Regions from separate parts of the Allobosea sp. NPDC003192 genome, predicted to be linked through region 1. Evidence: predicted binding sites of a transcription regulator. Region 1 holds the regulator's gene; each other region holds the start of a gene.

Region 1 (3,253 bases):
GCTCGACAGCGTGCCCGGCCCGACACAAGCCGAGAGGCTGCCGCTGGCACAATGTGCCGGCCGCGTGCTGGCTGAGGATGTCGCCGCGCTCCGGACCCAACCGCCCTTCGCCAATTCGGCCATGGACGGCTATGCCGCCCGCGCCGCCGATCTGGAACCGGGCAAGGAGCTGAAGGTCGTCGGCGAATCCGCCGCCGGCCGCGGCTTTCCCGGCCCTGTCGGCCCAGGCGAGACGGTGCGCATCTTCACCGGCGCCCCGATCCCCGACGGTGCCGATGCGATCCTGATCCAGGAGCACGCCGAGGGCGTCGGCGGCCCGGTCATCCGCGTCACCAAGCCGGCGAACAAGGGGCAGTTCATCCGCCCGGCCGGTCTCGATTTTCAGGCCGGCGAGATCCTGCTGCAGGCCGGGCGCCGGCTCGACAGCGCCGCGCTCGGCCTCGCTGCCGCCGCTGGTCATCCGACTCTTTCGGTCCGCCGCAAGCCGCTGGTCGCCATCCTCGCCACCGGCGACGAACTCGTCCTGCCGGGCGAGCCGGTCGGCCCCGATCAGATCGTCGCCTCCAACAGCTTCGCCCTCGCCGCTCTGATCGAGCAGGCCGGCGGCACGGCGCTCGACCTCGGCATCGCCCGCGACAACCATCCCGATCTCGCAGCCAAGATCGAGGCGGCACGCGCGGCCGGGTCCGACGTGCTGATCACCCTCGGCGGCGCCTCGGTCGGCGAGCACGATCTCGTCCAGGCGGCGCTGAAGGCGCAGGGCATGGCGCTCGGCTTCTGGAAGATCGCGATGCGCCCGGGCAAGCCGATGATGATGGGCCGGCTCGGGCCGATGGTCGCGCTCGGCCTGCCCGGCAACCCGGTCTCTTCGATCGTGTGCGGGCATCTCTTCGCGATGCCGTTGGTCGAGGCTCTGCTCGGCATCGCCGATCCCGAGCGCGATCGTAGCGAACCCGCCATCCTCGCGGCCGATCTGCCGGCCAATGACGAACGCCAGGATTATCTGCGCGCCACGGTCGAGACGGCCGATGGCGAGCGGCGCGTCAGACCCTTCGCCAAGCAGGATTCCTCGATGCTGGCGAACCTGTCGCGCGCCGAGGCGCTGGTGATCCGCCCGGTCTTTGCCGAAGCGGCCAAGGCTGGCGATCCCTGCCGCATCATCCGGCTGCGCTGATCCGTTCACCTTAGGGCAGGAAGCGCCTTGCGGAACACAAGGCGAACGCGTATGGTGTTCGTGCTTTGTTTCGATTCTAGCCCGAGAGGCGAGCGGCGCGACCATGCTGACACGCAAACAGTTCGAACTGCTTCGCTTCATCCATGAGCGCTTGCGCGAATCCGGCGTGCCCCCCTCCTTCGACGAGATGAAGGATGCGCTCGACCTGCGCTCCAAATCCGGCATCCACCGATTGATCATGGCGCTCGAGGAGCGTGGCTTCATTCGCCGGCTGCCGAACCGGGCACGCGCCCTCGAAGTCATCAAGATGCCGGATGGCATCGGCGGGCCACAGGCCCAGCGCGGCCGCTTCAGCCCCTCGGTCGTCCAGGGCGGTCTCGGCCAGACATCGCCTGTCGCGGCACCGACGGCCAACCTGACGAAACCGCGTCCACCGGCCGCCGAGGAGAATGGGCGTTCCACCGTCTCCATCCCGGTCATGGGCCGTATCGCTGCGGGCACGCCGATCTCGGCGATCCAGGATCGCAGCCATAGCGTCTCGATGCCGGCAGACATGCTCGGCGGCGGCGAGCATTACGCGCTCGAGGTCCGCGGCGATTCGATGATCGAAGCCGGTATCCTCGACGGCGACACGGTCGTGATCCGCAAGCAGGACACCGCCAATACCGGCGACATCATCGTCGCCCTGATCGATGACGAGGAAGCGACGCTGAAGCGCTTGCGCAAGCGCGGCTCCTCGATCGCGCTCGAAGCCGCCAATCCGGCTTATGAGACGCGCGTGCTCGGGCCTGACCGGGTCAAGATCCAGGGTCGGCTGGTCAATCTGATGCGGCGTTACTGAAGGGCCTCGGCTTCCAGTGCCGACTCCGCAGCCGCGGGGGCCGGCGCAGGAGCGGGTTCTGGCGCCGGCCTCGGTTCCGGTCGCGCGCGGGTCCATGGACGCAGGCGTGAGACGTCGTCGGCCGTATAGGCGCGCCAGCCGCCGCGAGCCGTGTGATACGCGGTCGCGCCGTCGCGGATGAGCGCGCTGCGGTCGATCAGGCGGGCAGCGCAAGAGGCCGTCCAGTAGAGTGACGTCACTACGAGATCGGCGCGCTGGCAGTCTTCGACCAGGGCGATGCGGTCGCGCGTATAGGCAACCGAGCGGCCATCCGGCAGGCGGATCACGCAGCCGCGCGCATCGCAGACGGCCCCCTCGCGCAAGGCGGCATCGTCTGGCGAGCGGGAATCGCCGTCGGCATGCAGCCATCGCGTCAGTACGAAGCGGCTCGGCTTTCCGGCCAGCACCATCTTCCCTTCCGGTCCGCGCACCAGCACGCCCGAGCCGTCGCGCTCGATCAGAATGTCCGGCCGTGATGGAGCCGAGGCCAGCGCCAGCCCGCCGACCAATGGCAGGGCTGCGAGAAGGCGCAGCGCCGTCGTCCACAAGGTCAGCCAGAGCAACGACAGCGAGAACAGGATCAGGGCGAGTGAGCCGAAGGCCGGCAGCACCAGCGTCGAGCGGTCGATGCCGGCAACCCAATGGGCGAGTTGGAGCACGAGGCCCGAGGCCCAGCCCATCAGCGCCCAGGCCGGCCAGTCGAGCCCGAACGGATAGGCGAGCACGCCGAAGACCGCAGCCGGCATCACGATCAGCGAGACGAACGGCAGCGCCAGCGCATTGCCGAGCAGGCCGAACGGATTGAAGGTCTGGAAATGGAAGACGCCATAGGGCGCCGTCGCCGCGGTCGCGACCATGGTCGTGGTCAGGATGCCGACAGCCGAGAGCCAGAGCGGTCGCAGCGGCCAGGGCCAGGAGGCCGCAGCGGCATCCGGCGCCCGCTCCTGCCAGCGCTCGGCGAAGGCGATCAGCGCCGCCACGGCCCCGAACGACATCTGGAAGCTCGGGCCGAGCAGCGCCTCCGGCTCGCGCAGCAGCACGATGATCGCGGCGAGCGCGAGATTACGCATGGAGAGCGCCGGACGGTCGACCAGGATCGCGCCGAGCATCACCAACGTCATGATCAGAGAGCGCACGGTCGCGACCTCGGCGCCGGAGAAGACGCAATAGCCTGTGGCACCGAGCATGGCGGCGAGCGC
Region 2 (3,253 bases), on a different contig from region 1:
ACGATCTCGTGCCAGCGCGCGCCGTCATGAGATGAGTGATGTGGCAAGATCGGCATGACGTGCTCCTGGTTGTGGAGTGCGTCATTCTGAGGCCGCCGGAAGCACCGGGGATAAGATTCCCCGCTATCCCCGCCTACACTTGATGCTCCCTCCGCCTCACAGCGCATGGAGCCTTTGCCATCAGGCGGATTGCCGGAGGTTCATGCGAGGCGCTAGCCTTACCGGCGATTCGCTCCCGGAGCCGCCATGTCCAGCGATTTCGCCTTGCCGCCAGGCCTCAGGCATCGCCAGGTCGTCGTGCGCGATACCGTGCTTCATCTCGCCGAAATCGGCGACGGGCCGGCGGTCCTGCTGCTGCATGGCTGGCCGGAATTCTGGATGAGCTGGCTGCCGGTGATGAATCGGCTGCACGGCGAGTTCAGGCTGATCGCGCCAGATCTGCGCGGTTTCGGCGAGAGCGGGAAGTCACCAGCGCCGCGCAGCGATGTCGGCGCCAACGCCCATGCCGACGACATGGCGGCGCTGCTGGAGGCGCTTGGCGCCGGCCCGGTTGGCGTCGTCGGCCACGATGTCGGCGCCTATGTCGCGCAGGGGCTGGCGCGGCGCCATCCGCAGCGGGTCGAGAAGCTGTTGTTCTTCAATTGCCCGACGCCGAGCGTCGGTTCGGCCTGGGTCCGCGACGGCCATGTCAACGAGATCTGGTACCAGTCCTTCCAGCAATTGCCGCTGGCCGAGCAGCTGATCGGCTCCAGCCGCGAGGCCTGCGCCCTCTACCTCGGGCATTTCCTGACGCATTGGTGCCATCGCAAGGATGCCTTCGCGCCGGTCTTCGACCTTTGGGTCGAGAACTTCATGAAGCCGGGCAATCTGCGCGGGGGATTCGACTGGTATCGCAGCCAGAATGCGGCGCGGATCGCCGCGATCGACGGCCACCCGGCGCCGTCCGTGCCGATCCACCAGCGCACCCGGGTGCATTGGGGCCGACACGACCCGATCCTGAAGTCGGAATGGTCTGTCTTCCTGTCGCATTATTTCGACGATGTCGAAGTGACCTTCTGCGAGAACGCCGGCCATTTCGTCCATGTCGAGGCGCCGGACGAGGCGGCGCAGGTTCTCGCCGAGGTTTTTGCGGACTGAGCGGGCGGCGCTTGCCTGCCGCGATCTTCGCCGGTCCCCCTCGTCTTCCAGCCCGGACGCCCTACATCAGCGAAAGCGGCCCTCGCGCGCGCAAGCCGGCGAAGGATGGACAATGAGGGCGATTCAAAATCTTGTGGTTTTTGAATCGCTTGCCGCCATATCTCGCCGTGAACGAAACCTGATTCTGCTGGAGTCAGCGATTCGGCCTCGCTTCGTTCCGGACTCGTTCTGTTCACGGATCAGGTTGCCTTCGGGTGGCCTGAACCGGTAGGGCTTGCCCCGCCCGGACTGCAGGAAAGCTCCAGCGTCTTGATTCAGCCCCGTTCCCTTCCGCCTTCGCTCCGCGCCCGCGGTGTCACGGCGGTGCTCGGCCCGACCAATACCGGCAAGACCCATCTCGCCATCGAGAGGATGGTGGCGCATCCGACCGGCATGATCGGCCTGCCGCTGCGCCTTCTGGCGCGCGAGGTCTATCAACGCGTCGTCGACAAGGTCGGGCCCCACGCCGTCGCGCTCGTCACCGGCGAAGAAAAGATCAAGCCGGAGCGGCCGAGCTTCTGGGTCTGCACGGTCGAGGCGATGCCGCGCGACCTTCCCGTCGATTTCGTCGCCATCGACGAGATACAGCTCGCCGCCGATCTCGACCGCGGCCATGTCTTCACCGACCGGCTGCTCAATCATCGCGGCCGCGAGGAGACGATGCTGATCGGCGCCGGCACGATGAAGCCGCTGGTCGAGCAACTCATCCCCGGCGTCAACGTCGTCTCGCGCCCGCGCCTGTCGAAGCTCTCCTTCGCCGGTGACCGCAAGATCACGCGGTTGCCGCGGCGTTCCGCGATCGTCGCCTTCTCGGCTGAGGAGGTCTATGCCATCGCCGAATTGATCCGCCGCCAGAAGGGCGGGGCGGCGGTGGTGCTGGGAGCGCTATCCCCACGCACGCGCAATGCCCAGGTCGAGATCTACCAGTCGGGCGATGTCGATTATCTTGTCGCCACCGATGCGATCGGCATGGGGCTCAACCTTGATGTCGACCACATCGCGTTCGCCGGCGACAGCAAGTTCGACGGTCATCATTATCGCAAGCTGCATCCGGCCGAGTTCGGCCAGATCGCCGGCCGGGCCGGACGGCATCTGCGTGACGGCACCTTCGGCACGACCGGCCGCGCCCCGCCCTTCGAGCAGGAGCTGGTCGAGGCGATCGAGGACCATCGCTTCGAATCGGTGCGGCAGGTGCAATGGCGCAACTCCGACCTCGATCTGCGCTCGATCGCCGGGCTGCTCGACAGCCTCAATGTCCTGCCGCAGGAGCAGGAGCAGGGGCTGACGCGGGCGCTGATCGCCGAGGATATGACGACGCTGGAGATTCTGGCGCGCGATCACGACGTGGCGCGGCTGGCGCAGGGCAAGCCGGCGGTGTCGCGGCTCTGGGAGGTTTGCGGTCTGCCGGATTATCGCAAGATCGCGCCGATGCAGCATGCCGAGCTGGCGACGACTTTGTATCTGCGATTGATGCGCCATGGCCGGCTCGATCCGGACTGGTATGCCGGCCAATTGGCGGCGCTTGACCGGGTCGATGGCGAGATCGATACCCTTTCGGCGCGCATCGCCCAGGTGCGGACCTGGACCTATGTCGCCAATCGTCCGGACTGGTTGCCTGATCCTGAGCATTGGCAGGGGGTGGCTCGTCTTGTAGAGGACAGGCTGTCGGACGCTTTGCACGAACGGCTCGCCAGCCGTTTCGTCGATCGGCGCACGAGCGTGTTGATGCGTCGCCTGCGGGAGAATGCGATGTTGGAGGCCGAAGTCACCGCGACCGGCGATGTCCTGGTCGAGGGTCAGCATGTCGGATTGCTGCAAGGCTTCCGTTTCACGGCGGACCCGAAGGCGGGTGGTCCGGAAGCGAAAGCACTGAACGCGGCGGCGCTGAAAGCACTGGCTGGCGAGCTGGAGGCGCGCGCCTCGCGCGTCGTGCTGGCAGGTGACGAAGCCTTCGTGCTCTCGCATGACGGGCTGATCCGCTGGATCGGCGAGCCGGTGGCGCGTCTGACCGCCGGCGAGAAGGTGCTTGAGCCGCGACTGCGCCTGATGGTCGACGATCATCTGCCGGCCCAGGCCC
Region 3 (3,253 bases), on a different contig from region 1:
GCGGACGAGGATCGCGACCTCGGCGAGGTTCTCGCCCTTGGACTGCATCGCCTCGACCTCGTCCGAGATCAGGCGGGCTTCCTCCTGGCTGTCCCAGGCGCCGGTGATGGTGACCTTCTCGCCGGCCTCGTCCTCGGTGCGCAGCGTCTTGCCGAGGCGGCCCTCATTGCGAGCGATCAGCTTGGCGGCGGTGGCCAGGATATGGCCGGTCGAGCGGTAATTGCGCTCCAGCCGGACCACGGTCGCGCCCGGAAAATCGTGCTCGAAGCGCAGGATGTTGTCGACCTCGGCGCCGCGCCAGCCATAGATCGACTGGTCGTCGTCGCCGACGCAGGCGATGTTGCGCCGGCCCTGGGCGAGCAGGCGCAGCCAGAGATACTGGGCGACGTTGGTGTCCTGATACTCGTCGACAAGGATGTATCGGAAGCGCTCGTGATAGCTCGCCAGCACGTCCGGATGCTCGCGGAACAGCGTCAGGCAGTGCAGCAGGAGATCGCCGAAATCGACGGCGTTCAGCGTCTTCAGCCGGTCCTGATAGGCGGCGTAGAGCTTGCCGCCCTTGCCCGACGCAAAGACGCCGGCCTCGCCCGGCGGCACGTCCTTCGGCGCGAGCCCGCGGTTCTTCCAGGAGTCGATGAAGCCTGCCAGCATGCGGCCGGGCCAGCGCTTCTCGTCGATCCCTTCCGCCTGGATCACCTGCTTCATCAGGCGGATCTGGTCGTCGGTGTCGAGGATGGTGAAGTCGGAGCGCAGGTCGAGCAATTCGGCATGGCGGCGCAGCAGCTTGGCCGAGATCGAGTGGAAGGTGCCGAGCCAGGGCATGCCCTCGGCGACCGGGCCGACGAGATGGGCGACGCGCTCCTTCATCTCGCGCGCCGCCTTGTTGGTGAAGGTCACCGACAGGATCTGCGAGGGGAAGGCGCGGCCCGTCGCGATGAGGTGCGCGATGCGGGTGGTGAGTACGCGGGTCTTGCCGGTGCCAGCGCCGGCCAGAACCAAGACGGGCCCGTCGGTCGCCTCGACCGCCAGGCGCTGTTCCGGATTGAGCCCTATGAGATAGCCGGCAGCCGGCTGCGCCGCCGCGCGCGATGCGAGGCCGCCGGGACGGGGCAGGGGGGCTGAGGTGGTGTGATCTGACAAGGGCGATGCTGCTCGATCGTGATTCGTTCCGCGGTCAATATAGGGTGTCGCGCCGGCGATTGCTGGATCATGCTGTGGAGGGTTGGACGGCTTGCCCATTCTTCCCGAAAGCCCTCATCCTGAGGAGCGGGCTCCAGCCCGCGTCTCGAAGGATACTCCAGGAGGTTCGGGAGGCATCTGGAGCATCCTTCGAGACGCCATTTCTGACGAAACGGCTCCTCAGGATGAGGGCTGAGAGAGTTTAGATCCCAGGAGCGACCGATGCCGTCAGCAGGATCATCGCCAGGGCACGCCCATCACGTCACCAATCAGGTGCCGCCGCTGGCCGATTACGACGCCTATGCCGCCGATCCGGTGCTGAAGGCGGCCGTCGCTGCCTTCGATGCCGGCTGGGCCAGTGAGCGGCTGCACGATGCCGGCCGGACGGTCGGCGCCGCCGAGACGATCGAGATGGCGCGGCTCGCCAACCGGCACGGGCCAGAACTGCGCAGCCATGACCGCTTCGGCAACCGGATCGACCAGATCGAGTTCCATCCGGCCTGGCACGCGCTGATGGCCCGCGCCATCGGCCAGGAGACCCACGCGCTCGCCTGGAACAAGCCGGGGCCGGGCGCGCAGGTGGCGCGGGCCGCCCTGCAATATCTCTGGTATGGCTGCGAGAGCGGCATCTGCTGCCCGATCTCGATGACCTATTCGGCCATCCCCGTGCTGAAGCAGGACCGGGCGCTCTGGACCCAATGGGGCGGGCTGATCTCCTCGAAGAGCTACGACAAGTCGCAGGGACCGGCAGCGGGCAAGCTAGGGGCGATCGTCGGCATGGCGATGACCGAGACACAGGGCGGCTCGGACCTGCGCCAGACCCAGACCATCGCCTATGACAATCGCGACGGCACCTATTCGCTGCATGGGAGCAAATGGTTCTTCTCGGTGCCGCATTCCGACGTCTTCCTGACGCTGGCGCGCAATGAGGAAGGCATCTCCTGTTTCGTCGTGCCGGGCTGGCGGCCGGATGGCGAGCGCAACGGCATCGCGATCCAGCGGCTCAAGGACAAATGCGGCAACCGCTCGAACGCCTCATCCGAGGTCGAGTTCCGCGGCGCGATCGGCCATATGCTGGGCGATCCCGGCCGGGGCCTGCGCACCGGCCTGTCGATGAACCACAATACGCGGCTCGACATCGCCGCGGCCTCGGCCGGGCTGATGCGGCAGGCGGTGATGCTCGCCGGCCATCACGCCCAGCACCGCACCGCGTTCCAGCGCCTCTTGATCGACCAGCCGATCATGCAGAACGTGCTCGCTGACCTTGCGATCGAGGCGGAGGCCGCCGCCTGGCTCGCCTTTAGGCTGTTTGCGGCGGTGGATCGGCAGGAGCAGTCGGAGAGCGAGAAGTTGCTGGCCCGGATCGGCGCGCCGCTGGCGAAATACTGGGTGGCGAAGCGTACGCCCGTCGTCGTGGTCGAGGCGCTGGAGTGCCATGGCGGCAACGGTTTCATCGAGGAGAACCCGATGGCGCGGCATTATCGCGAGGCGCCGCTCAACTCGGTCTGGGAGGGCTCGGGCAACGTCATCTGCCTCGACGTGCTGCGCTCGCTCGAGCGCGAGCCAGGCTCGCTGCAGGCATTGCGCGCCGAGTTCCATGCGGTTTCCGGTCAGGACCGACGCTATGACGCGGCTCTGCAGGCGCTCGACAACGACCTGCACGAGCTCATCCGGCATGAGGGCCAGGCGCGCCTGCTGACCGAGCGATTGGCGCTGATGCTGCAAGGTGCGCTGCTGATCCGCCATGCGCCGCATGCGGTGGCGGACGCCTTCGTCGCGACGCGGCTCGGTGGGCACTGGTCCGGCCAGTTCGGCGACCTGCCGCTGGCGGTCGATGCAGTGACGCTGGCCAGAAGGGCGGTGCCGGAGGTTTGACGACGGCCGCACAAAGCCATCTTTTCTCACTTGCGCCCGCATGCGAAGGAACCAGCAGCCGGCGCCGCGCATTCTGTCGTGTCGGAGCAGTTCAGCTCGACATTTGCGGAACGATCGACGTGCAAAGCGACGCCGGCCTCATCGCCCCCATCCTGACGCAGATGTTCGAGCAGGCGCCGACCTTCATGGCGTTGCTGCG

Evidence for each region. The regulator LexA, encoded in region 1, represses DNA repair genes until DNA is damaged. The targets are predictions, from matches to a motif close to TGTTCNNNNTGTGTTCNG.
Region 2: ACQKLX_RS03275 (helicase-related protein) is a predicted target of LexA. The motif match lies at 1,351-1,368, and genes of this name have one in related genera.
Region 3: ACQKLX_RS21685 (UvrD-helicase domain-containing protein) is a predicted target of LexA. The motif match lies at 1,154-1,171, and genes of this name have one in related genera.

What each region holds. Positions count from the first base shown of each region.
Region 1 is NZ_JBNNPK010000001.1:250,641-253,893, forward strand. It holds gene ACQKLX_RS01190 (molybdopterin molybdotransferase MoeA) at 1-1,174, shown strand, start outside; gene lexA (transcriptional repressor LexA) at 1,278-2,015, shown strand; gene ACQKLX_RS01200 (ComEC/Rec2 family competence protein) at 2,009-3,253, opposite strand, start outside.
Region 2 is NZ_JBNNPK010000002.1:113,646-116,898, forward strand. It holds gene ACQKLX_RS03265 (hypothetical protein) at 1-56, opposite strand, end outside; gene ACQKLX_RS03270 (alpha/beta fold hydrolase) at 247-1,137, shown strand; gene ACQKLX_RS03275 (helicase-related protein) at 1,450-3,253, shown strand, end outside.
Region 3 is NZ_JBNNPK010000018.1:2,656-5,908, reverse strand. It holds gene ACQKLX_RS21685 (UvrD-helicase domain-containing protein) at 1-1,140, opposite strand, end outside; gene ACQKLX_RS21680 (acyl-CoA dehydrogenase family protein) at 1,402-3,054, shown strand; gene ACQKLX_RS21675 (PAS domain-containing protein) at 3,216-3,253, shown strand, end outside.